DNA from 2 places in the Vibrio sp. R10-SG3-ISO3 genome. Region 1 is predicted to be linked to the other one. Evidence: predicted binding sites of a transcription regulator. Region 1 holds the regulator's gene; the other holds the start of a gene.
The links. Region 1 encodes CRP, which controls carbon source genes, mostly activating them, when cyclic AMP is high. Its sites were predicted from a motif close to TGTGANNNNNNTCACA; they were not measured.

Region 1 (12,615 bases):
AGATAGCGTTAATATTGATAGGCATGATCGAATTTAGAACTAGTGTAAATTTCGTCTCAAAGATTAACCTTGGAGCGGGTCACAAATTACTGCCCTATATTCTTTGCCAAAATTTGCATGGAAAAATCGCTAGGGTATTCAAGTGAAATAGTTGGATTTCTATGCTGGTTTTTGGTTTTTTTTAGAAAGAGTGAATGGATTTAATAGCGGCATAAATAAACGCTGGGAATTTTATTCAATCGATTTGGTTAACGAGAAGGTTTTATTAATTAACGCTATTTTGATGTCAATCAAAAACCGTCTGTGATCTGTGATTTTTTATTCAGTGCAAAATAAAAGGGAGCACTCGGCTCCCTTTGTATCGAATTATTTTTATGACGTCTTATTGAGACTAGATCAGCAGACCGCCAAAGGTAAAGCCAAGTGCCACCGCCGAGGCAATGGTCACCACACCAGGAATAAAGAACGGGTGGTTAAACACGTATTGGCCGATGCGCGTTGAGCCAGTGTCGTCCATCTCAACCGCGGCCAACAGCGTTGGGTAGGTCGGTAGTACAAACAGGGCACTGACGGCAGCAAAGGACGCAACGGCAGTCAGCGGCGCGACACCAATCGCTAGCGCGGCAGGCATAAGCGCCACTGTGGTCGCGCCTTGTGAGTAAAGGAGCATAGAGGCAAAAAACAGCACCATCGCCAACATCCAAGGGTGATCAGACAAGAGATCGCCTGCCAGCTCTTTGATTTCTGCCACGTGCGCATTAACGAACGTTGAACCAAGCCATGCAACACCCAGCACGCAGACACACGCCGTCATACCTGAGCGGAAGGTCGCGGCTGATGGGATTTTCGCTGCATCGATTTTGGTCACCAGCACAATGGCTGCTGCTGCCGCGAGCATCACGGTCATGATGGCTTCGTTACGGCCAAGCGCAGGGTCTTTAATTAGGCCGACTGATCCTGAAATCGCCGCTGCGTAGCAGACAACAAAACCAATCGCCGCCAAGAAAATGTAGGTCGCGGTTTTCGCTGTTGGCAGGATCTCGCGTTGTGTGTCGCTGCTCAATTTGATCAACCCTTTTTCCAAACGCTCTTGGTAGATAGGATCGTCTTTAAGCTCTTTACCCATGAAGTTGGCGACAAACGCACCAATCATACAAGCAATAAAGGTGGTCGGAATGCAGACCGCCAGTAGCGTGAGGTAGTCCACGCCCATTGGCGCCAACATCGCCGCAAACGCCACGACCGCCGCTGAGATTGGCGATGCGGTAATCGCAATTTGCGAGGCTACGACAGCAATCGACAGCGGACGAGAAGGACGCACGCCTTGGCCTTTTGCCACTTCAGCAATCACAGGCAAGGTTGAGAACGCCGTATGGCCAGTCCCCGCCATCAAGGTCATTAAGAAGGTGACGATCGGTGCGTAAAAAGTGATTCGTTCAGGGTGTTTGCGCAAAAAGTTTTCCGCTACTTGAACCAGCCAGTCCATACCACCGGCCACTTGCATGGCGGCAATCGCGGTAATCACTGACATAATGATTAAGATAACGTCAACAGGAATGAACGCCTGACTGGTGGGCACGCCCAACACCAAAGACAGGGCAATCACACCCGCACCACCGGCAAGGCCGATGCCAATCCCGCCGATTCTTGCTCCCAAGTAAATGAAGAGCAGAACAACAATGAGCTCCACTGCGACCATAGCTATATCCTCGTATAATGTTTAACGTTTGATTTTGATTATCTAATGCTTCGCGCTGCTGAGAGTCGGCCAGCGGCATGAAGGTTTAGATAATCACTGCGTGTTGTTTACCTTGTGTGAGAGTAATCCATAGGAAAAGTGTGGTTACCGGATGCGTGCCTAAAAAAGGGCCCGCAGGCCCTATTTTTGCGCTTACTCGTAGCGCTTGGCTTTATACGTTGGACGCATGAAGTTTTCAACCGAAAGAATGTCATCGAGCTCTTCTGGCGTCAGCAATCCACGCTCTAGCACCACCTCACGTACGCTCTTACCGGTTTCAGCACAAATCTTACCGACGATGTCGCCTTCGTGGTGTCCGATGTATGGGTTGAGGTAAGTGACGATACCAATCGAGTTGTAGACGTAGTTTTCGCACACTTCTTTATTGACGGTAATGCCGTCGATGCATTTGTCGCGCAAGTTCACGCACGCGTTAGACAGAATCGAAATCGACTCAAACATGCTTTGGGCAATCACTGGCTCCATCACGTTAAGCTGCAATTGACCGCCTTCTGCCGCGAAAGAGATGGTGTTGTCGTTACCCAATACTTTGAAGCAGACTTGGTTAACCACTTCAGGCACCACAGGGTTGACCTTAGCAGGCATGATGGAAGAGCCCGCTTGCAGCTGTGGCAGGTTTAACTCGTTCAAACCCGCGCGAGGACCAGAAGAGAGCAAGCGCAAGTCGTTACAGATTTTAGATAGCTTCACCGCTAGGCGTTTGAGCGCGCCGTGCGTCATCACGTAGGCGCCGCAGTCTGAGGTGGCTTCAATCAAATCTTCCGCAGGGACCACATCAAGACCAGTCACTTGTGCTAAGTGTTTGACTGCCGCTGCTTGATAGCCCGGCGCCGCGTTGAGACCAGTACCGATGGCCGTTGCGCCTAGGTTCACTTCGAGCAGAAGCTTTGAGGTGTACTCAAGCGCGCGGATCTCTTCGTTGAGTGTCACCGCCCAAGCGTGGAACTCTTGACCGACCGTCATTGGCACCGCGTCTTGCAGCTGAGTGCGGCCCATCTTGAGGATATCTTTGAACTCTTGGCTCTTAAGCTCGAACGCACCTTTGAGGTATTCAATCGATTCAATCAGTTTGTGCACGCTGTTGTACACCGCAATGCGAAAACCGGTTGGGTAGGCACAGTTGGTCGACTGGCTCTTGTTGACGTGGTCATTTGGGTTGATGAAGTCATACTCGCCTTTTTCCTTGCCCATTAATTCGAGGGCGATATTGGCGATCACTTCGTTGGTGTTCATGTTGACCGACGTGCCCGCGCCACCTTGGTAGACGTCTGATGGGAATTGGTCCATGCACTTGCCGGTTTCTAGAATCAAATCACACGCTTGGATAATATAATTCGCCACATCCTTTGGAATTACACCCAGCTCTTTATTGGCCAGCGCCGCGGCTTTTTTGGTCATCACCATACCGCGGACAAAATCCGGCACGTCGGAGATGGTCATGTTGGAGATGTTGAAGTTTTCAATCGCACGTAGGGTGTGGATGCCGTAGTAAGCGTCGGCAGGGACGTGACGCTCACCCAATAAATCTTCTTCAAGACGTGTTGCAGGGGAAAGTGCCTTAGTGGCATCGGTTAGGGTAGCCATACAGGATCCTTAGAGTATTATTCTGATAATAAAGTTAAATGCTAGCCATTCTGTAGTCTAAGAATCCATTCATCAGAATTTTGGGCTATAAATCCGTCCTGACTTATGTGGCACATCATACTGCACCTAGCGCATAAAAATAGTAACTTGATCACCTTTTTTGTATTTATTTACTGAAAGTTTCATCGTGAGAGGTAAACACTTTTTTACCGCTTAAATTTGTGCCTGTGCAGGCTTTGCGCGTACACTGAGGGCAACAAAGGAGGGCGTGTGTTTCCTATCTTACTCTTACTATTTATCATCGTACCTATTATTGAAATCGGCCTGTTTATCCAAGTGGGTGGGTTTCTTGGTTTATGGCCGACCATCGGTCTGGTGCTGGTCACCGCGTTTGTCGGCGCTTCTTTAGTGCGTAGCCAAGGCGTTGCGACGTTACTGTCGGTGCAGCAACGCCTGGCACAAGGCGAGCTCCCCGCGCAGCAGATCATGGAAGGCGTGATGCTGGCGGTGGCGGGTGTCTTACTGCTCACTCCCGGTTTTTTAACCGACGCGTTAGGCATGTTGGTGTTACTGCCAGCGCCCCGTGCCATGATCGCCAAAACGCTGATGAGCAAAATGGTGATTCGATCAGTGGGTGGGCAGAGTGGCTTTGGTCATGATCCATTCTCTCATGATCCCTTTTCTCACTCTCATCAAGATCCTTCTCATCAAGACCCTTTCCATCGTGACGGCGCCTCGCCGTTTGAGTCTGACTCGACGCAGGGGAAGACGTTTGAAGGCGAATACGAACGCAAAGACGATGAGAATGACAAGCCGAAATTAAAGTAACTCCGCATAGACGAGTTGAACCTCTGGCCAGCGTTTGCTGGCCTTAATTTTGCGCTTTTCCCTTGCCTTTCTGGCATGGTGTTGCACAATACCGCCCCAGTGAAAACCAACCTGTGTGTCATCGTCACTCATGCTACTGATCATCGACAATTACGACTCGTTTACCTACAACCTCTACCAATACTTTTGTGAGTTGGGCTGCGAGGTGTTGGTGCGCCGTAATGATGAGATCACGCTTGAGGAGATTGAGGCGCTGTCGCCAAGCCATTTGGTGATTTCGCCTGGGCCATGTACGCCCAATGAAGCGGGGATTTCCCTAGCGGCCATTCGCCACTTTGCCGGTAAGCTGCCGATTCTCGGTGTCTGTTTGGGGCATCAAGCGATTGCCCAAGCCTTTGGCGCCAACGTCGTACGGGCGCGTCAAGTGATGCACGGTAAAACCTCCCCCATTATCCATACGGGTAAGAGCGTCTTTAAAGGGCTCAATAACCCCCTAACGGTGACGCGTTACCATTCGCTGGTGGTCGAGGCAAACAGCCTGCCGAGTGAGTTTGAGCTCACGGCTTGGACGACACTCGCCGATGGCAGCATGGATGAGATCATGGGCTATCAACACCGCACTCTACCGATTGACGCGGTGCAGTTTCACCCGGAATCGATCAAAACCGAGCAAGGACATCAATTGCTGGCGAATTTCCTGACGCGCATGGTTTAACGCGCATGATTGAATGCGCATAGTTTAAAACCGTCTTCAAATCGGTCAGCAAGCCGCGTGCAACGTTTGTCTCTTTCCCCTGTGCTGAAAACCGCACTCAGATCACTTTTCTTAACATTTCTTTCATAACTTGCCGTTTGCATAGCGAGTGAAAAACTATTCGCTAGCCAAGTGGCGCTCTGGGCTCACGCCTTGTTGCGTCTGGGTTAAACCCCTGCTTATCTTTGTTATAAGAATAAATTGCTTCATAAAAGGGGTGGCATCGTGCATAAATACTCAAGCTCAATAGGGTTTTGCCTCCTATGGTGCCTCTAAAAAGAATAAATCACTATTGAAATGGTTAATTAATTGTAAATACAATGCTGTGATGGCTGATATGCAAAACATTCTGTTTTCTGTCTCTGTTGGTAACGTGATAAGCGAACGTCGTGAACGACACCAATGAACGAAGAGACGTTTAATGAAGAGATATCGAGCAACAGCGATCCAGTGAGCAGTATCGAGAGGGAAAGACGATGACAACTGAAATGAACGTAGAACGCGGCCTGTTTGATGAGGTGATGGTGCCTTGTTACAACCCAATGGAGATGATCCCAGTGAAAGGCGAGGGTGCTCGCGTATGGGATCAGCAAGGTAATGAGTATATCGACTTTGCAGGGGGGATTGCCGTGAGCTGCTTGGGGCATTGTCACCCTGCGATGGTGAAGGCGCTGACCGAGCAAGGTCAAAAATTGTGGCACCTGAGCAACGTGATGACCAATGAGCCGGCGTTGCGTTTGGCGAAAAAGCTGACCCAAGTGAGCTTTGCCGAGAAAGTCTTCTTTGCTAACTCAGGCGCAGAAGCCAATGAAGCGGCGCTCAAACTGGCGCGCCGCGTGGCAGCCGACAAGTTTGGCCCTGAAAAGTCGGAAATCATTGCTTTTAAACAAGGCTTCCACGGCCGAACCTTCTTTACGGTAACGGTCGGCGGTCAAGCAGCTTACTCTGATGGCTTTGGCCCGAAACCGGGCGATGTCACGCACTTGCCTTACAACGATGTCGAAGCACTGAAAGCGCACATCTCAGATCGCACCTGCGCCATCATGATGGAGCCGCTGCAAGGCGAAGGCGGGATTATCTCACCAACGGACGAGTTTGTTGCGACTGTGCGCGAGCTGTGTGACAAGCACAATGCGCTGCTGATCTTCGATGAAGTGCAAACCGGCAACGGCCGTACTGGCAACTTTTACGCCTACCAAGGTTTGGGTGTGACGCCTGATATTTTGAGCACAGCGAAATCACTCGGTGGCGGTTTCCCGATTGGGGCAATGCTGACCACCAATGCGCTCGCGGAGCACATGAAAGTGGGCACGCACGGTTCGACTTACGGCGGTAACCCGCTAGCGTGTGCGGTTGCTGAGGCCGTGGTTGATATCGTTAGCCAACCAGACACATTGGCGGGCGTTGCTGAGCGTGAAGCCCTGTTCCGTGATGGTCTGAACAAAATCAATGCCAAGTACCACCTGTTCGACGAAATTCGCGGTAAAGGCCTACTGCTTGGCGCTGCACTGAATGAGCAGTGGCAAGGCCGCGCTCGTGATGTTCTGGTCGCCGCAGGTAAAGAAGGCCTGATGGTACTGGTTGCCGGCGCCAATGTCGTGCGCTTCACGCCATCACTGGTGATCAGCAAAGAAGAGATCGAACAAGGTCTCGCTCGTTTAGATAAAGCCATCGCAAGTTTGGTTTAGGTTTTGTGAGTGCCTAGTTTCTAGTTCCTAGTGCCTAGAGTGAGGATTTCCTTTCTCTAGGAACTCGCCTCTAGGAACTAGGCACTTAAATAGCATCAGGAGGGAGTATCGATGCTGGTTGTTCGCCCTATTTCTATTTCGGACTATGACGCGTTGCACACATGTGCGGTGGAGTCTGGTCACGGATTTACTTCTCTACCCGTCAACGAAGAGCTGTTGACGAACCGCATTACCCATTCCGAATACAGCTTCGGCAAAGCCAATGTGACCGAGCCCGGTGACGAAGGCTATTTGATGGTTGGGTTTGACAGCGAGACGGGGGAAGTGGCCGGGTGTACCGGAATCGAAGCCTCGATTGGCTGGGATGTCCCGTTTTACTCGTACCACATTAGCACCATTGTTCACTCATCCCCCAAACTGGGCGTGAATAACGTGGTGAAACTGCTCACGTTTGGCAACAACTACACCGGATGCAGTGAGATTTGTACGCTATTCCTCAGACCCAGTTTCCGTGGCGGGCTCAATGGTCGTTTGATGTCGAAGTGTCGTTTTTTGATGATGGCCGAGCATCCGCATCGCTTCTCGACAACGGTGTTTGCCGAGATGCGCGGTGTCTCTGATGAGAACGGCAACTCGCCATTTTGGCAATGGCTACAAGAGCACTTCTTCTCGATTGATTTCACTATGGCGGATTATCTTACCGGGATCGGTAAAAAAGGTTTCATTGCCGATTTGATGCCTAAGCTGCCGATTTACATCAACTTGCTCAGTAAAGAGGCACAAGCGGTGATCGGCCAAGTGCACGAGAACACCAAGCCGGCGCTGCGCCTTCTAGAGAAAGAGGGTTTCACCTGTCGTAACTACGTCGACATTTTTGACGGCGGCCCAACGGTTGAGTGTGAGGTGCGCAATATTGAGTCGGTGCGAGAATCGTTTCGAGCCAAAGTGAGCATCTCTGAACACGCCAGTTCTCAGGATTACCTGATTGCTAACACCTCATTTGAGAACTTCAGAGCCACCGCCGCCAAAGCGGCGTACGACAAAGAGTCGGGTTCGGTCATCCTAGCGCCAGAGGTGGCGAACGCGCTGCAAGTCGGCGATGGTGACTACGTGCGCATGCTGGCTCAGTAATAGTCAGCCCAGCGATAGTCAGCCCAGTACTGGCAGTAGAATTGGACAAGGAAAACAACATGACTCATTGGATTGCAGGAGAGTGGCTGGCCGGACAAGGCGAGCCGATGAATTCAACCAGCCCGTACAATGACGAGGTCATTTGGCAGGGTGACAGCGCGTCTAGCGCGCAAGTCGAAGCGGCGGTCAGCGCGGCGAGAAACGCCTTTCAGACATGGAAAAAACTCAGCTTTGCGCAGCGCGAAGCCATCGTGCTGGCGTTTGCTGAAAAAGTGAAAGAGAGCAGCGAGCAGATAGCCGAAGTGATTGCTAAAGAGACCGGCAAGCCGTTGTGGGAAACGCGCACAGAAGCCGCGGCCATGGCGGGCAAGATTGCCATCTCTATTCGCGCTTATCATGATCGCACAGGCGAAAGTACCCGTGAAGCGGCGGGTAACCAAATTGTACTGCGCCATCGCCCGTTGGGTGTGATGGCGGTGTTTGGCCCGTATAACTTCCCGTGTCATTTGCCCAATGGTCACATTGTCCCAGCGCTGCTGGCGGGCAACACCGTGGTGTTCAAGCCGTCAGAGCAAACGCCGCTGACCGGTGAGCTAGCGATGAAGCTGTGGCAACAAGCGGGATTGCCTGCGGGCGTGATCAACTTAGTCCAAGGGGGCAAAGAGACGGGCATTGCGCTAGCAGAGTCGAAAGGCATTGATGGCCTGCTGTTTACTGGTAGCGCCAATACAGGTCACCTGCTGCATCGCCAATTTGCCGGTCAGCCAGACAAGATGCTGGCACTGGAGATGGGCGGCAACAACCCTATGGTCATCAGTGAGCACTATGGTGAGCTGGACGCGACGGTCTACACCATTTTGCAATCGGCCTTTATCAGTGCCGGGCAGCGTTGCACCTGTGCGCGACGTCTCTATGTGCCTGTGGGCGACAAAGGCGATGCCTTGGTCAATCGCTTGGTTGAGGCCACACGCAAGCTGCGCGTCGATCAGCCGTTTGCAGAGCCAGCGCCTTTTATGGGCCCACAAATTTCGAAAGCTGCGGCACACTTTATCCTCAACGCACAGGCGAACTTGCAGAGCCTTGGTGGTGTGAGCTTGGTGGAAGCGAAAGCGGGCGAGGCGGCGTTTGTCACTCCGGGGATTATTGATGTCACGGCCATCGAAGCGCTGCCAGATGAAGAGTATTTTGGCCCGCTGCTGCAAGTGGTGCGTTATCAAGGTCTTGAGCGCGCCGTTGAGCTGGCCAATGACACCCGCTTTGGTCTCTCTGCTGGGCTGGTGTCCACCGATGATGATGAGTGGGCCTACTTTGTTGACCACATTCGTGCAGGGATCGTCAATCGCAACCGCCAATTAACTGGGGCAAGTGGCGATGCGCCGTTTGGCGGACCGGGCGCCTCGGGCAACCTTCGCCCAAGTGCTTACTACGCTGCGGATTATTGCGCTTACCCTATGGCGTCGATGGAAGGCGAGCACACCTTGCTGCCTGAGACGTTAAGCCCGGGTGTAGAACTGTAAGACGCACCTTGGGCTCGCTTGGAGCCCAAGGTGTTCGATTCATTGCTAGGTTTGTGATTAAGCCATTCTTTTAAAGAACCAGCTTTACGATTCAGCTTCACGATTAACATGGAGACGTTATGACGCCTGCTCAACTGTTCGATTTACTGTGGCAAGACTATATTTCCCGTCTATGTCCTCAAGCGGCCAAGGTTCATCAGCTTTTAGAAGAAGATGAGCCGCTGATCAATGACCATATTGCGCTGCGCACCTTTAACATTGCGCCGCTCGGTATCGAGACATTGGCTGCGCCATTTATTGCGCTAGGTTACCAAGCGTGCGGTGACTACCTGTTTGAGAGCAAACACTTGGTCGCCAAGCACTACGAGCACGCCGATCCGACGTTGCCAAAAGTGTTCATCAGTGAGCTGAAAGTCGAAGAGTGCTCAGCGCCGCTGCAACGCATTGTCAGCAAGCTGGTGGCACAAGTGGAGGCATCCGCACTGCAAAGCCATGAGTTTTTGTATGCGGGCCGTTTGTGGGATCTCAGCTATGAAGATTTTCAAACCCTCGCCCAAGAGAGTGAGTACGCAGCATGGCTTGCGGCGCACGGCTATGGGGCCAACCATTTCACCGTAAGCGTTAATCAGCTCAAGGCATTTGACGAGGTCGCGGCGGTGAATGAGCACCTGCGCCAAGCGGGCTTTGTCATCAATGAGTCGGGTGGCGAAGTGAAAGGCTCACCAGAGGTATTGCTTGAGCAATCGTCCACCATGGCAGACAAAGTCGAGGTGAGCTTTAGTGACGGTACGCAAGTGATCCCAGGCGGCTTCTACGAATTCGCCAAACGCTATCCGATGAGTAATGGTGAGCTCTACCCAGGGTTTGTCGCGGCGTCAGCGGATAAGATATTTGAGAGTACGAATGGGTAGGGAGTGCCTAGTTCCTAGTTGCTAGAGGGGCTGGTGAAATGGGTGATGGGAACTGGGTACTGGTAAATAAAAAGCCACCGCTGGTAGACAGGGTGGCTTTCTTAATCTTTAAAGGTTTTCTCTAGGAACTAGCCACTAGGAACTCGCCTCTAATGCCCTATCGCGTGCCGTAGACGACGATGGTTTTACCGTGGGCGGAGATCAGGTTTTGCTCTTCAAGCATCTTCAAGATACGGCCAACGGTCTCACGTGAACAGCCGACAATCTGACCGATCTCTTGACGCGTGATCTTGATTTGCATGCCGTCTGGGTGCGTCATGGCATCTGGCTGTTTCGCTAGGTTAAGTAGCGTCTGCGCGATGCGGCCTGTCACGTCTAGGAAGGCGAGGTCACCGACTTTTTGGCTCGTCACTTGTAGGCGGCTTGCCATTTGCGCAGATAGACGCATCAGGATGTCAGGGTTGACTTGGATAAGCTGACGGAATTTCTTGAATGAGATCTCTGCAACTTCACAAGGTGATTTAGCGCGAACCCAAGCGGTACGCTCTTGATCTTCTTCAAATAGACCAAGTTCACCGATAAAGTCACCTTGGTTTAGGTAAGAAAGGATCATTTCCTTACCTTCTTCGTCTTTAATCAGTACCGCCACAGAGCCTTTGACGATGTAGTAAAGCGTCTCTGCTTTCTCACCGGCGTGGATCAATGTGCTTTTTGATGGGTACTTATGAATATGACAATGTGACAGGAACCACTCTAATGTTGGATCGGTTTGAGGTTTACCTAGAACCATAATATCTCACTTCCTCTGCAGGGTACGCTTGCCGCTTTCCATTTTTGTCGCGCCAGTAAAAGGCGCGAAGCCTTGAACAAGGCTTTTTAGGATAAGAGCACTTATTCAATGCTGCAAGCCATCTTTGTTTCGGTTACAAATAGTAGCCTTTTTCAAAAGGGATTTCTTGATTTTAATCGTGTCAAGTTGGTGATTGTTTACGCAAAAATGTGCACATGATCACGGTATGACAAGTAAACGGGTCTTAGGACTGATCGCTAGCCAATTTTACCCGTCTCGATAAGCTGCTGTAGGATAGGTCTGACGATGAGCTCCATCGCAAAACTCATCTTACCCCCCGGCACGACAATAGTGTTGTGGCGCGACATGAAAGAGCCATCAATCATAGCGAGCAGGTATGGGAAGTCGACCTGTTTGATGCCGCGCAAGCGGATCACTACAAAGCTTTCATCCAAACTTGGGATGCCTTTAGCGTTAAGTGGGTTGGACGTATCGACGGTCGGCACGCGTTGGAAGTTGATGTGGGTGCGCGAAAATTGCGGGGTAATGTAGTTGAGGTAGTCATCCATCGAGCGGACAATCGAGTCCATTACCGCTTCGCGTGAGTGACCGCGATCGCGCGTGTCACGGACGAATTTTTGAATCCACTCCAAGTTCACAATCGGTACCATGCCAATCAAAAAGTCGACGTGTTGGGCGACGTTGACCTCACCATCCACCACGCCGCCATGCAGTCCTTCGTAGAACAGCATGTCAGAATTTTCCGGCAAATCTTGCCACGGCGTGAAGGTACCCGGCATTTGATTGTAGGGCACGGCTTCATCGAAGGTGTGCAAGTAGCGACGAATTTGCCCTGTGCCTTCATTGCCATACTGCTTAAAAAACTCAGACAGCGCAGGGAAGTCGTTCGCCTGCGGACCAAAGTAGCTGATGTGGCGTCCTTGCTCGCGCGCTTTGCGGATCTCGACATCCATTTCTGGGCGCGTAAAGCGGTGGAAACTGTCCCCTTCCACCCAAGCCGGTTTCACGCGCATCATGTTAAACATTTTGCGAAACGCTTCAGAGGTCGTGGTTGTGCCCGCACCGGAAGAGCCCGTTACGGCAATAATGGGGTGTTTTGCTGACATGACAAACCTTATGTGTAATACCTGTCCTTGTATGTTCGCACTATATCACCAAAACGAAGGCGAGTGTGCCCCTTGAGCAGTTTGCTACTCGTCAGTATTCTTATTTTCGCAAGTGGCATTTTAACTACGTAGTATAATGAGAAGGGAAGTACTTTATTGATATGTTAATACTCTATATACTGCATATCTTTGTGATTGATGCAGTATGATCGGGCGTGCTTATTTGTAGCTAGTTCACCATTTCATCGAAAACCAAAATTCTAATAAGCTAATAATAATTATAGGTTATGTCAGTGGGATTCAAAGAGAATCAAAGGTTCTAATTGTGGTAAATGGATGTTTAGGACGTCGGCTCTTTATAAAAGACACGTTTTCAGAGGTAACACTGCAAGTATTTTTCGGTTTAATGTGGGTGTTGTCTCTTTTCTGTCTTCCCTTTGGTGTAAAAGCGTCACCATGGCTAGAGTCCCATGACCCTTTCCTAAGAGCATCACTCAATCAACTCTCAAATATTGGCCTGATGAGC
Region 2 (12,615 bases), on a different contig from region 1:
GATTGCGCGATGTCCGCTAACGTTTGACGCTCACCCTCGGGGTAACGGACCCGGACTTTGACTTCGTCTTTACCCCGTTGAAAACGCTGTACAATGTCGCCACCAAACGATTGTAATACTTGCTGAGACAGGCTTGCGGTATCCATGCCCATTGCACGGCCTTGCTCTGTCAGTTCGAATCGATACTGCGGCTCACCTAAATCTAGGTTGTCATCAATACCACTTACCCCGTCAATCGATTGCAGTGCCGCTTTCATTCGGTTCCCGGCATCAGTCACAATCTCGTCGCTACTCGCTTTGAGTTCGACTTTAAAGTTGTCCACCATCTCCTGGTGAGAGCGAATGCTGAGCTTTTTAACCCCTTCCATGTTACCCGACATCGCCAGCCATGCATCAGCAAACTCATCAATGTTATACGGCGCCTCTGGCGCTAGCTCCACTTGGATAGAGCCTGAGCGGTCGGCCGTGGCCGACACCTGTAGACTGGCAATCGCCGACGTGTCGCTCTCGCCCCGCAATTGGGCATCCACCGTAAGCGCATGGCGCTCGAGGGTCAGTAAATTGGTTTCGGTTTGACCAAAACTGACATCGTTGTACATCGACATTTGAGCCGAGACGGTGTCGCCGGCGATGTCTGGAAAAAACGCAACGCGCACGGCGCCGGTGAGCGGCATACCAATCACTAAAATGAATAACGCCAAAAAGCTGAGTACGACGGCATAGCGAAATTGCAGTGCGATTTTAATCAGCGGCTTATACACACGTTGGTTGAAGCCGTTTAACCCTCGCTCCGCGCCGCTCTGAATGCGGTTCCAAATCCCTTTGTTGTCTTTCCGGTGAGTGTCAATATGCGCCAGGTGCGCCGGTAGAATGAACTTAGACTCCACCAATGAGAGCAATAAACAGATGGTCACCACGGTGGCAAATTGCGCATAAATTTTGCCCATGTTGCCATCAATGGCGGCAATCGACAAAAAGGCAGCCACGGTGGTCAGAACCCCAAAGACGGTCGGCGCCGCCACTTTGAGCGTGCCTTTAATGGTGCTCTCTATGGTGTCCCCCTCAGCTCGGCGGGTCGCGTAAATGCTCTCGCCCACGACCACCGCATCATCCACAACGATGCCGAGCGCCATGATGAAACCAAAGGTGGTCATCTCGTTGATGGTCAGCCCAACGAAGGAGTCGGTCATAAAAAACAAGGTGCCAAAGAAGACAAAGGGCAAACAAGCTGCGACCCAAAATGCCACGCGCAGGTTAAGAAACAGCGCCAACACAATAAACACCATCGCAATACCGGTGAGCGCGTTGGTGGCAAGCAGTGATAGACGCTCTTTGATCATGGTACTTTTGTCATACCAAGTTTCCATGTCGACATTGTCAGGCAATACGTTACTTGCTCGCCACTGCTCAACCACCTGTTTGGCCTGCTCAACAATGTTGACCACATCACTGCTGTCATCCATCAAAATCTGGATGCCGATGGCATTTTGCTGGTTATAACGGGACAACGAGTAGCTATCTTCTTCGAACGTGTCGCTGACCGTGGCAATATCGCCAAGTAGAATCTGTGCGCCTGACTGAGTTGTAATGATGGGAATTTGGCGAAAATCTTCCACTTGATACGCTTGCTCTGACGCTTTGAGGCGCACGGTTTTTTCGCTGTTGCGCAGGCTGGTCGAAATGGCCGTCGCGCTTTCTGCGTTGATGGCATCCGAGACATCCGTGAGTGATAAGCCATAGGCCTGCAAAGCCTGCTCATTCACCTCCACCGAAATCATCCGCTCTAGCTCTGCATTGATAGAGAGATCGCTGATCGCACTCTCACTCAACAAATCGGATTTCAGATCTTGAGCCAAGATCTGCAATGTCGAACGGTCCGCATCGCCATACAGTTGCACCCAAATCGCATGATCCTGACGACGTGCTTTTTCGATGACCGGATTGTCCGCTTCCGCTGGCCAGTTGTTGATGGCATCCACTTCGTTTTTGACATCCGTCAGCAAGGTATCCAGATCGTAACTGCTCTCTTTTTCAATCGACACATAGCTGCCAGTCGAATCCGACGTAGAGGTAATGCGTTTGATGCCCGGTACGGTTTCCAGCGCTTCTTCAATTTTTATCGCAATCCCTTCTTCCGCCTGAACCGGATCGCCACTGTCATAGCTGACAGCAACACTGACCACATCAGGTTCAAGAGTAGGGAATGCCTCTTTACGCAACGAACTGACGGAAAACAACCCCACGATGATCACACCCATCATCAATAAGTTTGCCGCCACTGGGTTGCGAGCAAACCACGCAATCACACCCGTAGAGTGATTCGACTGACTCATGATTTGCCCTCCTCATTGGCCAACACTTTCATGCCGACTTGAAAACTGCTCAACGGACGCATCACTACTTGAGCCGCTTCTTCGCTCAGCGGATCAATATAGACGAAATTGTTGCGCTCAAATCGCTTGGTTGCGGCAGCTTTGACCAAGCTGCCTTGTTGGTTGACCATCCAGACTTCCCCCTGCTGCGAATACGCAGATGCAGGAATTTGCCAAAGGTTATCGACCTCAGGCCCAGTTAAAGTAGCTTTGACAAATGTACCGGGGTACAGAGGAGACGCCTGCACAAGAGGTCGTTCCACTACCGCAATCACTGAACGCTGGCGAGTGGTCTCTGTGATATGTTGGTTAGCGCGATCAACGCGCGCTTGCCATTGGTGTTGGCTTTGACTGTCCGTCAACGTAACTTGCCACTGCGTGACATCACTCTGGCCGTCTGCTTGTAAGGTCAACCACTGCTGCTCCGACAAGGCTAACTCGACTTCAACACGATCCACGCTGTAGAGCGTCGCAATGCTATCGCCAGTCGAGACGTAGCTGCCCGGCTGAATAGAGCGGGCTACAATCAGCGCATCAAATGGGGCACGAATGCGGGTGTCCTCGAGATCTTTTTTCGCAGCCGTGAGGGCTTTTTCTGCGTTATCCAATGCCGCTTTAGCGCTCTCGAGCTGGGGTTCACGTAGCACCAAGGTGGAACTTGGTTCACCGGATAATCCAGAGCGTTGCCACTCTGATTTGGCTTGTTCACCTTCACGCTGCTCTTCTAGGTAGGCAAGCTTTGCCGCCGCGACGTCCGCTTCTGCGCTCGCGACCGCTTGCTGGTATTGCGTATTATCCAGCGTGGCAAGGATCTGACCTTTTTTCACCACTTTCCCCGTTTCAAAATCATCAGCCAAGCTCACCACGCGGCCATTGACCTCACTGGTGAAACTGAGGTTGTATCTCGGCTGCGCCTCAGCGTAGCTGGTGATTTGCGCCTGATAGCGGTTAGCTTGAGTGGTCTGTACCGCAACTTGTGACAGCACGCGACTGGCCGATGCGCTTTGCTCTGGTTGTACCCTTTGCGCTTCCTGCGCGGGGGTCTCTCCAGGGCCCTTGGGCGGCGCCAGTTGGCTTCCATTGTAGGCAACAGCGGCAAAAATCGAACCCGCGGCAACCAGCGTCACGGCTAGGGTCAGTGCATTTTTTTTCATCAAGATACTCCTAGGCCTAGCGCGAGGCCCAAATCAATTCGGTTTAACAATCGCTGGTAAGTGGCGCTCGTGAGTTGCGCTTCGATGTCGTAGGCTTGCTGCTGAACAGTGAGAAGGTCAAAAATATCCACCAGCCCCTCTCGATACTTTTGTTCATAACTTTCAACGCTGCGGCGCGCGCTCTGTAACGCGCTCTCGAGATATTGCTGCTGCTTCTCCAAAGCATGTTCTTGGCCGACAGCGGTTTCTACTTCACTTACGGCATCAAGGAGTGTCTGTTGGTAAACCCAGTAGGTTTGCTCGGTGGTCAGCTCGGCCAACTCCGCTTGAGATTTCAACTTACCACCTTGAAAAATCGGCGCTGAAATCTGACCCAACACGCTCCACACAGGGTTGGTGAGTAGCGCCTCACTCGGGGTTTGCGCTAGGTCGGTCAAACTGGCTGAAAGACTAAATGAGGGCAACATCGCTTTGTAAGCGGCATCGGTGCGCAGTGCTTCCGCTTCAATGTTGTAAAAGGCTTGCTGTAAATCAGGTCGACCAGCCATGTTTTGTACGCCCAGACTGTCGAGCGGATTGAGCACCGTCGCAAATACCGTCGGCACTTCGTCCCCGCTCAATTGAGGGGCACGCAGCCCAGTGAGCAGTGCTAAGTTGCGCTGACTTTGGGCCAGGTTCTCTCGATATTCCGCCACGGTCGCGCGCGTGGAAGAGGAGTTGGTTTTTGCACTGTCGATCTCTTCTAGACTGCCTAGCCCAACTTTGTAGCGCTCTAGCACCAGCACTTCGTTGTTTTCGAGAATGTCCAAGCGTCGCTGCTCTATATCCAACAGTTGTTTATTGACGCTGATTTCAAGCCAGCCCCGCATCACGTTGGCCGCAAGCAGATCTTTTGCCGCCTGCAAGCTCGCCTGTGTGGCGGCGATGTCTCTCTGCGCGGCGGCGCTGCTATCCGCCAATTGACGCCAGATATCCAGCTCCCAACTGACATTAAGCTCACCCGTGTAGCTCTCATCGCTGCCTTCTGTTTGCTCACCAGACAACCCAGCACTCAGTGTCGGCCATTGGTCCGCCGCGGTGATACCGTGCTGCGCATACGCCATTTTCAGGGCAACAATACTTTGTTGAAGGCTGGGATTATTCTCCATGGCCGCCGCTAAATAGGGCGCTAGCGCTGGAATGTTCACCAAATCGGTGATCGCCTGCAAAGGCTCATCACTTGGTGACTGTTCATCCACCAACTTGCTGACTAGCTGTTCAATGGCCAGCTCATTGCTGATTTGCGCTTGGTCTACGTAATCGGTGCGATTGCCTGAGCTGCAGCCCAGAAGGCTCGCCACGACAAGGCTGATTAAGGTTGTTCGAAAGGTCATGCTTACATCTCTCCCATCTGATAACGGTAAGAGTAAACAAGGCGGGGTTAAGAGAGGGTTAAGATACAAAAAAAGAGCAGGCGATGCCTGCTCGATAGGGGAAGGTGAGACTTAGATTACGCCACTTTCGTGTCGCGGGGAGCCATACCTTGTAGCTGGTTGTCGAAAAACTCTTCGTGCAAGGCACAAATCGCCGCTTTGTACTCCTTATCACTGACGACAAACTGCACGTTGACGTTACGCATCGACGAGTGCAAAGCGTAAGGCGTAATGTCAGCGTTCATGAGGGCGCTCACTCCTTTCGCTAACGCTTTGTTGGTATCGATTTGCGAACCAATCACCGAAATCAGCGCCACCATTCGGCCTTTGATTTCTGAATTCGGATAGCGTTTTTCCGCTTTGTACAACACCTTGTTCAGGCTATCGCTGTTACCGCCCAAATAATAGGTAATAGAGTTGGCGTTCATCTCTTTACCAATCAAGCTGACATGGGCATCCGAGATGATCTCCATCAGCTCGTAGCTGAAGTTGTCTGCTTCGCCGACCATGGATTGGTCAAAGAGATGCAGCGCAAAGACCTTCTGCTTACCGGCGATAATTTCCACTTTGTCCGCCGTCGGCTGGAACTGGTTGGAAATCAGAGTACCACGATGCTCAGGCTCAAACGTGTTCTTGATTTGCAGCTCAATGCCGCTTTCACGCAGCCCTGCCGCAGCATTCGGGTGAATGGCTTCCATCCCGAGACTTGCCAACTGATCCGCCACGTCATAGTTAGTGTGGCCAATTGGCAATACTTTCTCAGGGCCAACGACGCGAGGGTCCGCCGAGCTAAGGTGATACTCTTTGTGGATAATGGCGAGATCCGCATTGGTCAGTGTGGCGATGCGGCTAAACGTCATCTCGCTGTAGCCACGATCAAAAGTCGACATCAGGCCGTCTTTACATGACGCATAACCCGTGACGATGGGGAGCTCTTGGCTGACATCAATCTCTTTAAAGGCGTTGAGGATATTCTCATCTAAGCTCTCGACTTTGTCAGAGCTCCAGCCTGAGAGGTCAACAAAACGCGCTTCAATGCCCATATTTTTCAGTTTTAATGCCGTGTTAAATGCACTGTGCGCTTCACCTATTGACGCCAAAAATTCACGTACTTGAGGCAAGTAGTGGCGCAAAGTGAACTGGCCGTATTGGCACGTTTCCAGAATATTTGAGATGCAGTTGCGCGCCTCAGAAATACGCGAGCGAATGAACTTGTCCGCGCGCATCCGGTTCATGGGGTCGGCAAACATATGCTCGTTGGTCAGCAGCATGCGCTGCTCAACCTCTGCCAATGCATCGCTCCAGCTGTCATCGCGTTTCGCGATCAGCTGATACACCCCAGGTTTGCTGGTCTTTTTACACTCCAGCAGCGCATCCGTGATGCCGCCATACGCGGACACCACAAACACTCGATTATAGAGGTTGTCCCGGTTGGGACGCAGGATTATGTTTTCTAGCACGGCATCAAATGCCGTCATTGAGGTACCGCCGATTTTCTCTACGGTATAAGTCATAATATCGCCTTTCGTTCGATTTAATGGTTAGGATTAGGTGCGTTGTTCCTGCTCATTGCCCCTAATCTGCGATGGGATAGACCCCTTTTTCATCATGCACTTCTGCGCCTGTCAGTGGCGGGTTGAAGACACAGGCCATCACCATGTCGGCCCCTTTGTAGGCGCGCAGATAATGCTCATCGTGCTTATCGAGGATGTACAATGTGCCCGGCTCAATGTGGTATGTCTTACCACCGACGACTTCAATTTCACCTTTACCGCTCATGCAGTAGACAGACTCCAAGTGGTTTTTGTAGTGAATGTGCGTTTCGCTGTCTTCGTAAATCGTCGTGATGTGGAAAGAAAAACCCATGTTGTCGTCTTTGAGCAACATACGCACGCTTTCCCAATTATCCGTCGCGATACGACGTTCACTATCACGACATTCATCTAAGGTTCTGACTATCATTCTCTGTTCCTTTTCATTTTCTTTTTCTGCCAACCGAATGGGGTCGGTACGACGTTGTTTTGAACTTAAGACGCTTGCTTAAACTGCTTAACCGCGACCCGTTGAACCGCCTCTTCAAAGATGCGCAGACCTTGTTCTAATTCTTCTTCTGTGATGGTCAGTGGGCAGAAAAACTTCACCACTTCATCGTCAGGTCCTGCTGTCTCGATCACCATGCCGAGCTCAAAACAGTGCTTAGCAATCTCGCTGGCAATGTCGCCGTTGACACACTCAATACCTTGCATCATGCCGCGACCTTTCACTTGCTCAAACAAGTTAGGGTGACGCTTCAAGCTGCGAGTAGTCACTTGCGTCACTTTGTCGGCGCAGTTTTTCACGTGGGCTTCAAACTGTGGATCGGCCCAGTAGGTCTCAAGCGCTTTCGCTGCGGTGACGAAAGCATGGTTGTTACCTCTAAACGTACCGTTGTGCTCACCAGGCTTCCAAATATCCAGTTCCGGACGCAGCAGTACGACGGCCATCGGTAAGCCGTACCCACCAATCGACTTCGAGAGCGTCACGATATCTGGGGTGATCCCTGCAGGTTCGAAACTAAAGAAGGTGCCCGTACGGCCACAGCCCGCTTGAATATCATCAACAATCAATAGAATACCGTTGGCTTTACACAGTGCATCGAGTTTTTGTAGCCAAGCGTTAGAGGCCACATTCAACCCCCCTTCACCCTGTACGGTTTCAAGCAGTACAGCAGCAGGTTTGTCCATACCGCTTGAGTTATCTTGCAGCATGGTTTCAAACAGTTTTAAGCCATCAATATCGGCATAACCATCAAATGGAATACGCGTCACTTGGCTCTGCATTTGGCCCATTTCTTGGCGGTGATGCTGGTTACCCGTTGCAGCCAGTGCGCCAGCAGTACAGCCGTGGAAACCGTTGGTAAAGGCGACAATCGAGCTACGTCCTGTCACTTTACGCGCCAGTTTGAGCGCGGCTTCTACCGCGTTTGTGCCCGTTGGGCCAGTAAACTGCAGTTTGTAGTTGAGTTCACGCGGCGCAAGGATGATGCGATTAAACGCGTCAAGAAACGCCGCTTTGGCGGTGGAATGCATGTCTAAACCATGCGTGATGCCATCAGATTCGATGTACTCCAACAAGGCCATTTTTAGTACCGGGTTGTTGTGGCCATAGTTCAATGAGCCCGCACCGGCTAAGAAATCGAGATAGCGCTCGCCCCCTTCAGTTTCTAGCCAGCAACCTTTGGCTTTGGTGAATACCACCGGAAAGTTGTTTGAATATGAACGTACTTTTGATTCTTGCTTATTAAAAATATCCATAATAAGACCGTTTGGGTTCCTCAATTATTTATTGGGACGAGTGTGCGTGAGCACGAGAAAGTGGGATGCGATACAAATACTCAGTATCGTGCTCCCCTTTAAAATGGGTGTTTTGGTCCAAGAAAACCGAAATCTCACCGCGCTTGCCATGACGTTTGTCCAGCTTTTCGAACAACATCCACGACGCCGTATTGTTCTTTGTTATCGTCGTTTCTATCGCGTTGATGTCGGACAAGGTGTCGCGAGCGAGCAGGCGGTCTAACATTTTCGAAGCGATGCCTTTACCTCGGTGATCGCTCGATACCGCCACTTGCCAAACAAACAGCACATCTGGCTGTTGTGGCTTGCGGTAGGCAGAGATAAATCCAGCCACCTCATCATCAATCTCAACCAAAATGCAGGTGTCCGCAAAGTGGGTAGACTGAAGAAAGTTACAGTACGAAGAGTTAACATCCAGTGGCGGACAATCTTTGATGAGTTGGAAAATCTGGTCGCCATCGGTATCACTCGGCTCTCTAAACCGCCACGTTGGGCGTTGGGGTTGTGTAATTTCCGGATACATAACCCAGGGCGCTGACGTAATCATGTGCAGATACATTTCCTTTGAACTCTAATTAAATTCGCCATTATTATGAGCAAAATCGGGCACCAAAAATCAAATCTGGCGCCGAATCAACCGCATTTTTGTGATTAAAATCACATAAATCCAAATTGCACATAAAGTTTAACAATGGTTAGTGCACTAAATTATTTCATTCGGAGTATCATGTCGCGCGCGTCTATGATTAACTAAGCTTATATTTATCTTAAGTGACTCGATTGGAACCCCCGATGATTCGAACCCTAATTAGTTTTCTCATGCTCCTCTCACTGAGTTTCCCTACCCTCGCGGAGCAAGAAAAATACTCCGACTCCGAGATGCTCGATCGCCCGCTAATGGAGCGCTATATCCTCGATGAGCTCAAAGCTCTGCGCCAAGACCAACAAGATTTAGAGCGCCGCTTGGTGGTTCAAATTACCGACCGAGAGCTCGAAGTGGCCGACAAATCCCTCAACTACGCCAACGTCACCGTGACCTACTTTTTCTACATCATCGCCGGTGTCGCGTCGTTGATTGCCTTTGTTGGTTGGCAATCTCTGCGAGAGTTCAAGCACAACACCAAAGACATGGCCGACAAGCGACTCGATGCGATTGCCAAAGAGTACGAGAAGAAATTCAGTGCACTGGAACGCGATCTAAAACGTAAGACGCGCGTGATCAGTGAAAACAACAAAGAGATTGAGAAGATCAATGAAATCCACAACTTATGGCTAAGAGCGCAAAGTATGCCGACCGCCGAGCAGCGAATTGATGTGTATGATGAGATCTTGACCATGCGACCGGGCGATCTTGAAGCGCTGACCTACAAGGCGGATGCAGCGATGGAAATTCGCGAGTACCACTGGGCGTTGAGTCTGTGTAATCGTGTCCTTAACCTCGACAACAATAATGGCCCTGCACTCTATCAGCGTGCTTGTGCCTACTCTCGTTTGGGGATTGAAGAGCAGGCAATTCTGGATTTGGAATTAGCGATTGAATCAAGTCCTTCGATTCGAGAATTGATCAATACGGAGCCGGATTTGGAGGGGCTACATGGCAACCCACGCTTTGATGCCCTGCTCCTCGATGAGCACCACTAAGCTTGATAGATTTCCAGCGGTAAACCATCGGGATCTTGAAAGAATGTGAAGGCTCTACCTGTGAACTCATCCACTCGGATGGGTTCCACCTCTACCCCTTGCTCTGTTAAATATTGCCCGTACGCCTCAACGTCATCCACCACAAAGGCTAAATGACGCAATCCTCGCGCTTCAGGTCGGGTTGGTCTTTCAGGCGGTGATGGAAAGGAAAAGAGCTCAATTTGACCACCACCAGGCAAAGCCAAATCCAGTTTGTAGGAGGCTCTTTCCGCTCGATAGTTTTCCGCAATCACCTCAAATCCTAACACCTGAGTGTAGAACGCTTTCGACGTCGAATAGTCAGAGCAGATAATGGCGACATGGTGGAACCCTTTGATAGACATCAGTCATTTTTCCTTATTTTTTCAGTGTCCTAGAAAGATTATGGACGATTGCGTCCAAAGTGATTGGACAGGATGACACTTTTTCCATTCATAGACCGCGCTTATAGTAACGCCATCGCTTCGCTGCCTCAACGCAGCGCAGAAAACCTTTTGATAAGCGGGCCAAGTGGTGGTTGACCATTGTGAACATCAGCCCTAGTCATCAGTACAACATAGACAATTTAGGAGCCAACATGACTCACCCAATCATTCAAGATTTGAACTCTCGTTACACCGCGAAAAAATACGACCCGAGCAAACGTATCTCGGCAGAAGATATGGCGGTGATCAAAGAAGCATTGCGTTTATCGGCCTCGTCAATCAACTCTCAACCTTGGAAGTTCATCATTGTTGAGTCTGACGAAGCGAAGCAGCGTTTTCATAATACGTTCGCGAACATGCACCAATTCAACCAACCGCATGCGACCGCGGCCTCACACACCATCTTGTTTGCTTACGATCCTAAGTTCACCAAGGAGAAGTTCGCCAAACGTGTTGACGCTGAAGTTACCTCGGGCCACCTACCTGCTGACATGTACGATGCGTTTATGGGTGCCTATGCGTTTGCTGACATGAACACCGATGAGACCGGCTTCAATGGTCACTGGACCAAAGCCCAAGTCTACCTAGCCCTGGGCAATATTCTTCACACCTTAGCTCGCCTTGGCATTGATTCTACGCCAATGGAAGGAGTGGACCCGGCATTGATTGGTGAAGAGTTTAAACAAGAGCTCGACGGTCACGTGGTAGAAGTCGCACTTGCGATGGGTTACCACCTAGACGGTGAAGACTATAACCACGGCTTGCCTAAAGCGCGCTTGGCGCTAGACGATGTAATCACCACGTTGTAAGGCATCAAAATGACTGAACAACCCGTTACTGTCGTCGCCAATGTGATCGCCAAAACGAACGATATTGAACAGGTAGAAGGCGCTCTGACCAAGTTAGTGACGCAAACTCGCAAAGAAGTAGGGTGTATTTGCTACGATTTGCACAAAAACAACGACAATCCTGCCCATTTCGTTGTGTATGAAATCTGGCAATCCGAGCAAGCACTGCAAGCGCACGCCGCCAGCGCGCACTTTCAAGCCTACGGCGCCGAAGTTGAGGGCATGGTGGAGCGTTTCTCCGTCGATAAGATGACGAAAATCGCTTAAGTCTCGCCCAACAAGCAGGCAAATTCAGATGATAAACATCCCCCGCCTATCCATTGATAAGCGGGGGATTTTATTATTTGTTAACAGTCACGAGGCGGTTACTCTGTTTGAGTGGTTAGCAACGTCGATTTACGGCGCTTGGCGACTCTCAAAGCGATACCGACCAACATCACCAAACCACAGACACCGTACACCTGCATTACCGTCGGGTCATTGGAGACAAAACCTACATTCGAGAACATCACATACGCACCCAACACCATGTATAAGATGATCGCTGACGCTTCAAAGCGAAATGCCCACGGTGTCACGTCCATTGACTCGTTGATAGGCATCTCGTACTCGGTGTCACGAGGAGCAATACGGCCAATGATGAACATCAACGCCGTACAAACAACAAATAGAATGGCCAGTTGGTGCAGGAAGTGAATCGGCGTATCGAACACCAACTGCATGGCCCCGTAGGATGACACAAACACCACCAATGCCACTTTCGCCGCCAGTGCAGGCACACGTTTAGAGATGTAACCGACAAATACGATAGTAAAGATCGGCACACTAAAGAAGCCCGCAACCATCTGCAAGTATTGGAACAAACCTTCCGGTGCGTACATGATAAATGGCGCGATGCAAACCGAGACGATAGCAATCAACACACCAAACACACGTCCTTTGCCCACCAGCTCCTCGTCGCTTTTATCTCTGCCAAACAAAGGTTTATAAACGTTAAGTGCAAAAAGCGTGGTTGAGCTGTTGAGTACCCCGTTGAAGGTACTCAATATCGCACCAAACATGACCGCAACAAAGAACCCCACCAATGGCTTAGGCAACACTTCATTGACAAGGCGCGTGTACATTGAGTCTGGATTGCCTGCATCGGCGCCAAACATGTGAAACGCAATGATACCGGGAATGATCAAAAACAGCGGCGAAATGACCTTAATCGCACCGGCCAAAATCACACCTTTTTGACCTTCTTTGAGGTTTTTTGCGCCCAATGCACGTTGAATGATCGATTGATCCGTTCCCCAGTAGTAAAGGTTCACCAGCAACAAACCCGTAAATAGGGTTGAGAACGGCAGTGGATCGCTTTCGGTACCGACCGATTGCAGCTTCTCTGGCGCC

Region 2: a site for CRP is predicted at 8,917-8,932, ahead of ectA (diaminobutyrate acetyltransferase). Genes of this name have one in related genera too.

Annotation. Positions count from the first base shown of each region.
Region 1 covers NZ_JCBDHE010000030.1:62,824-75,438, reverse strand. The annotation lists gene AC6R1A_RS07255 (anaerobic C4-dicarboxylate transporter) at 392-1,699, opposite strand; gene aspA (aspartate ammonia-lyase) at 1,892-3,343, opposite strand; gene AC6R1A_RS07245 (FxsA family protein) at 3,614-4,171, shown strand; gene AC6R1A_RS07240 (aminodeoxychorismate/anthranilate synthase component II) at 4,302-4,886, shown strand; gene AC6R1A_RS07235 (aspartate aminotransferase family protein) at 5,402-6,613, shown strand; gene astA (arginine N-succinyltransferase) at 6,725-7,744, shown strand; gene astD (succinylglutamate-semialdehyde dehydrogenase) at 7,804-9,261, shown strand; gene AC6R1A_RS07220 (DUF1338 domain-containing protein) at 9,381-10,172, shown strand; gene crp (cAMP-activated global transcriptional regulator CRP) at 10,330-10,962, opposite strand; gene AC6R1A_RS07210 (phosphoribulokinase) at 11,220-12,089, opposite strand; gene AC6R1A_RS07205 (capsule assembly Wzi family protein) at 12,415-12,615, shown strand, end outside.
Region 2 covers NZ_JCBDHE010000037.1:3,906-16,520, forward strand. The annotation lists gene AC6R1A_RS08900 (efflux RND transporter permease subunit) at 1-2,333, opposite strand, end outside; gene AC6R1A_RS08905 (efflux RND transporter periplasmic adaptor subunit) at 2,330-3,526, opposite strand; gene AC6R1A_RS08910 (TolC family protein) at 3,526-4,899, opposite strand; gene AC6R1A_RS08915 (aspartate kinase) at 5,016-6,452, opposite strand; gene AC6R1A_RS08920 (ectoine synthase) at 6,514-6,900, opposite strand; gene ectB (diaminobutyrate--2-oxoglutarate transaminase) at 6,966-8,231, opposite strand; gene ectA (diaminobutyrate acetyltransferase) at 8,260-8,817, opposite strand; gene AC6R1A_RS08935 (tetratricopeptide repeat protein) at 9,090-9,911, shown strand; gene gloA2 (SMU1112c/YaeR family gloxylase I-like metalloprotein) at 9,908-10,294, opposite strand; gene AC6R1A_RS08945 (nitroreductase family protein) at 10,528-11,184, shown strand; gene AC6R1A_RS08950 (putative quinol monooxygenase) at 11,194-11,490, shown strand; gene AC6R1A_RS08955 (solute:sodium symporter family transporter) at 11,589-12,615, opposite strand, start outside.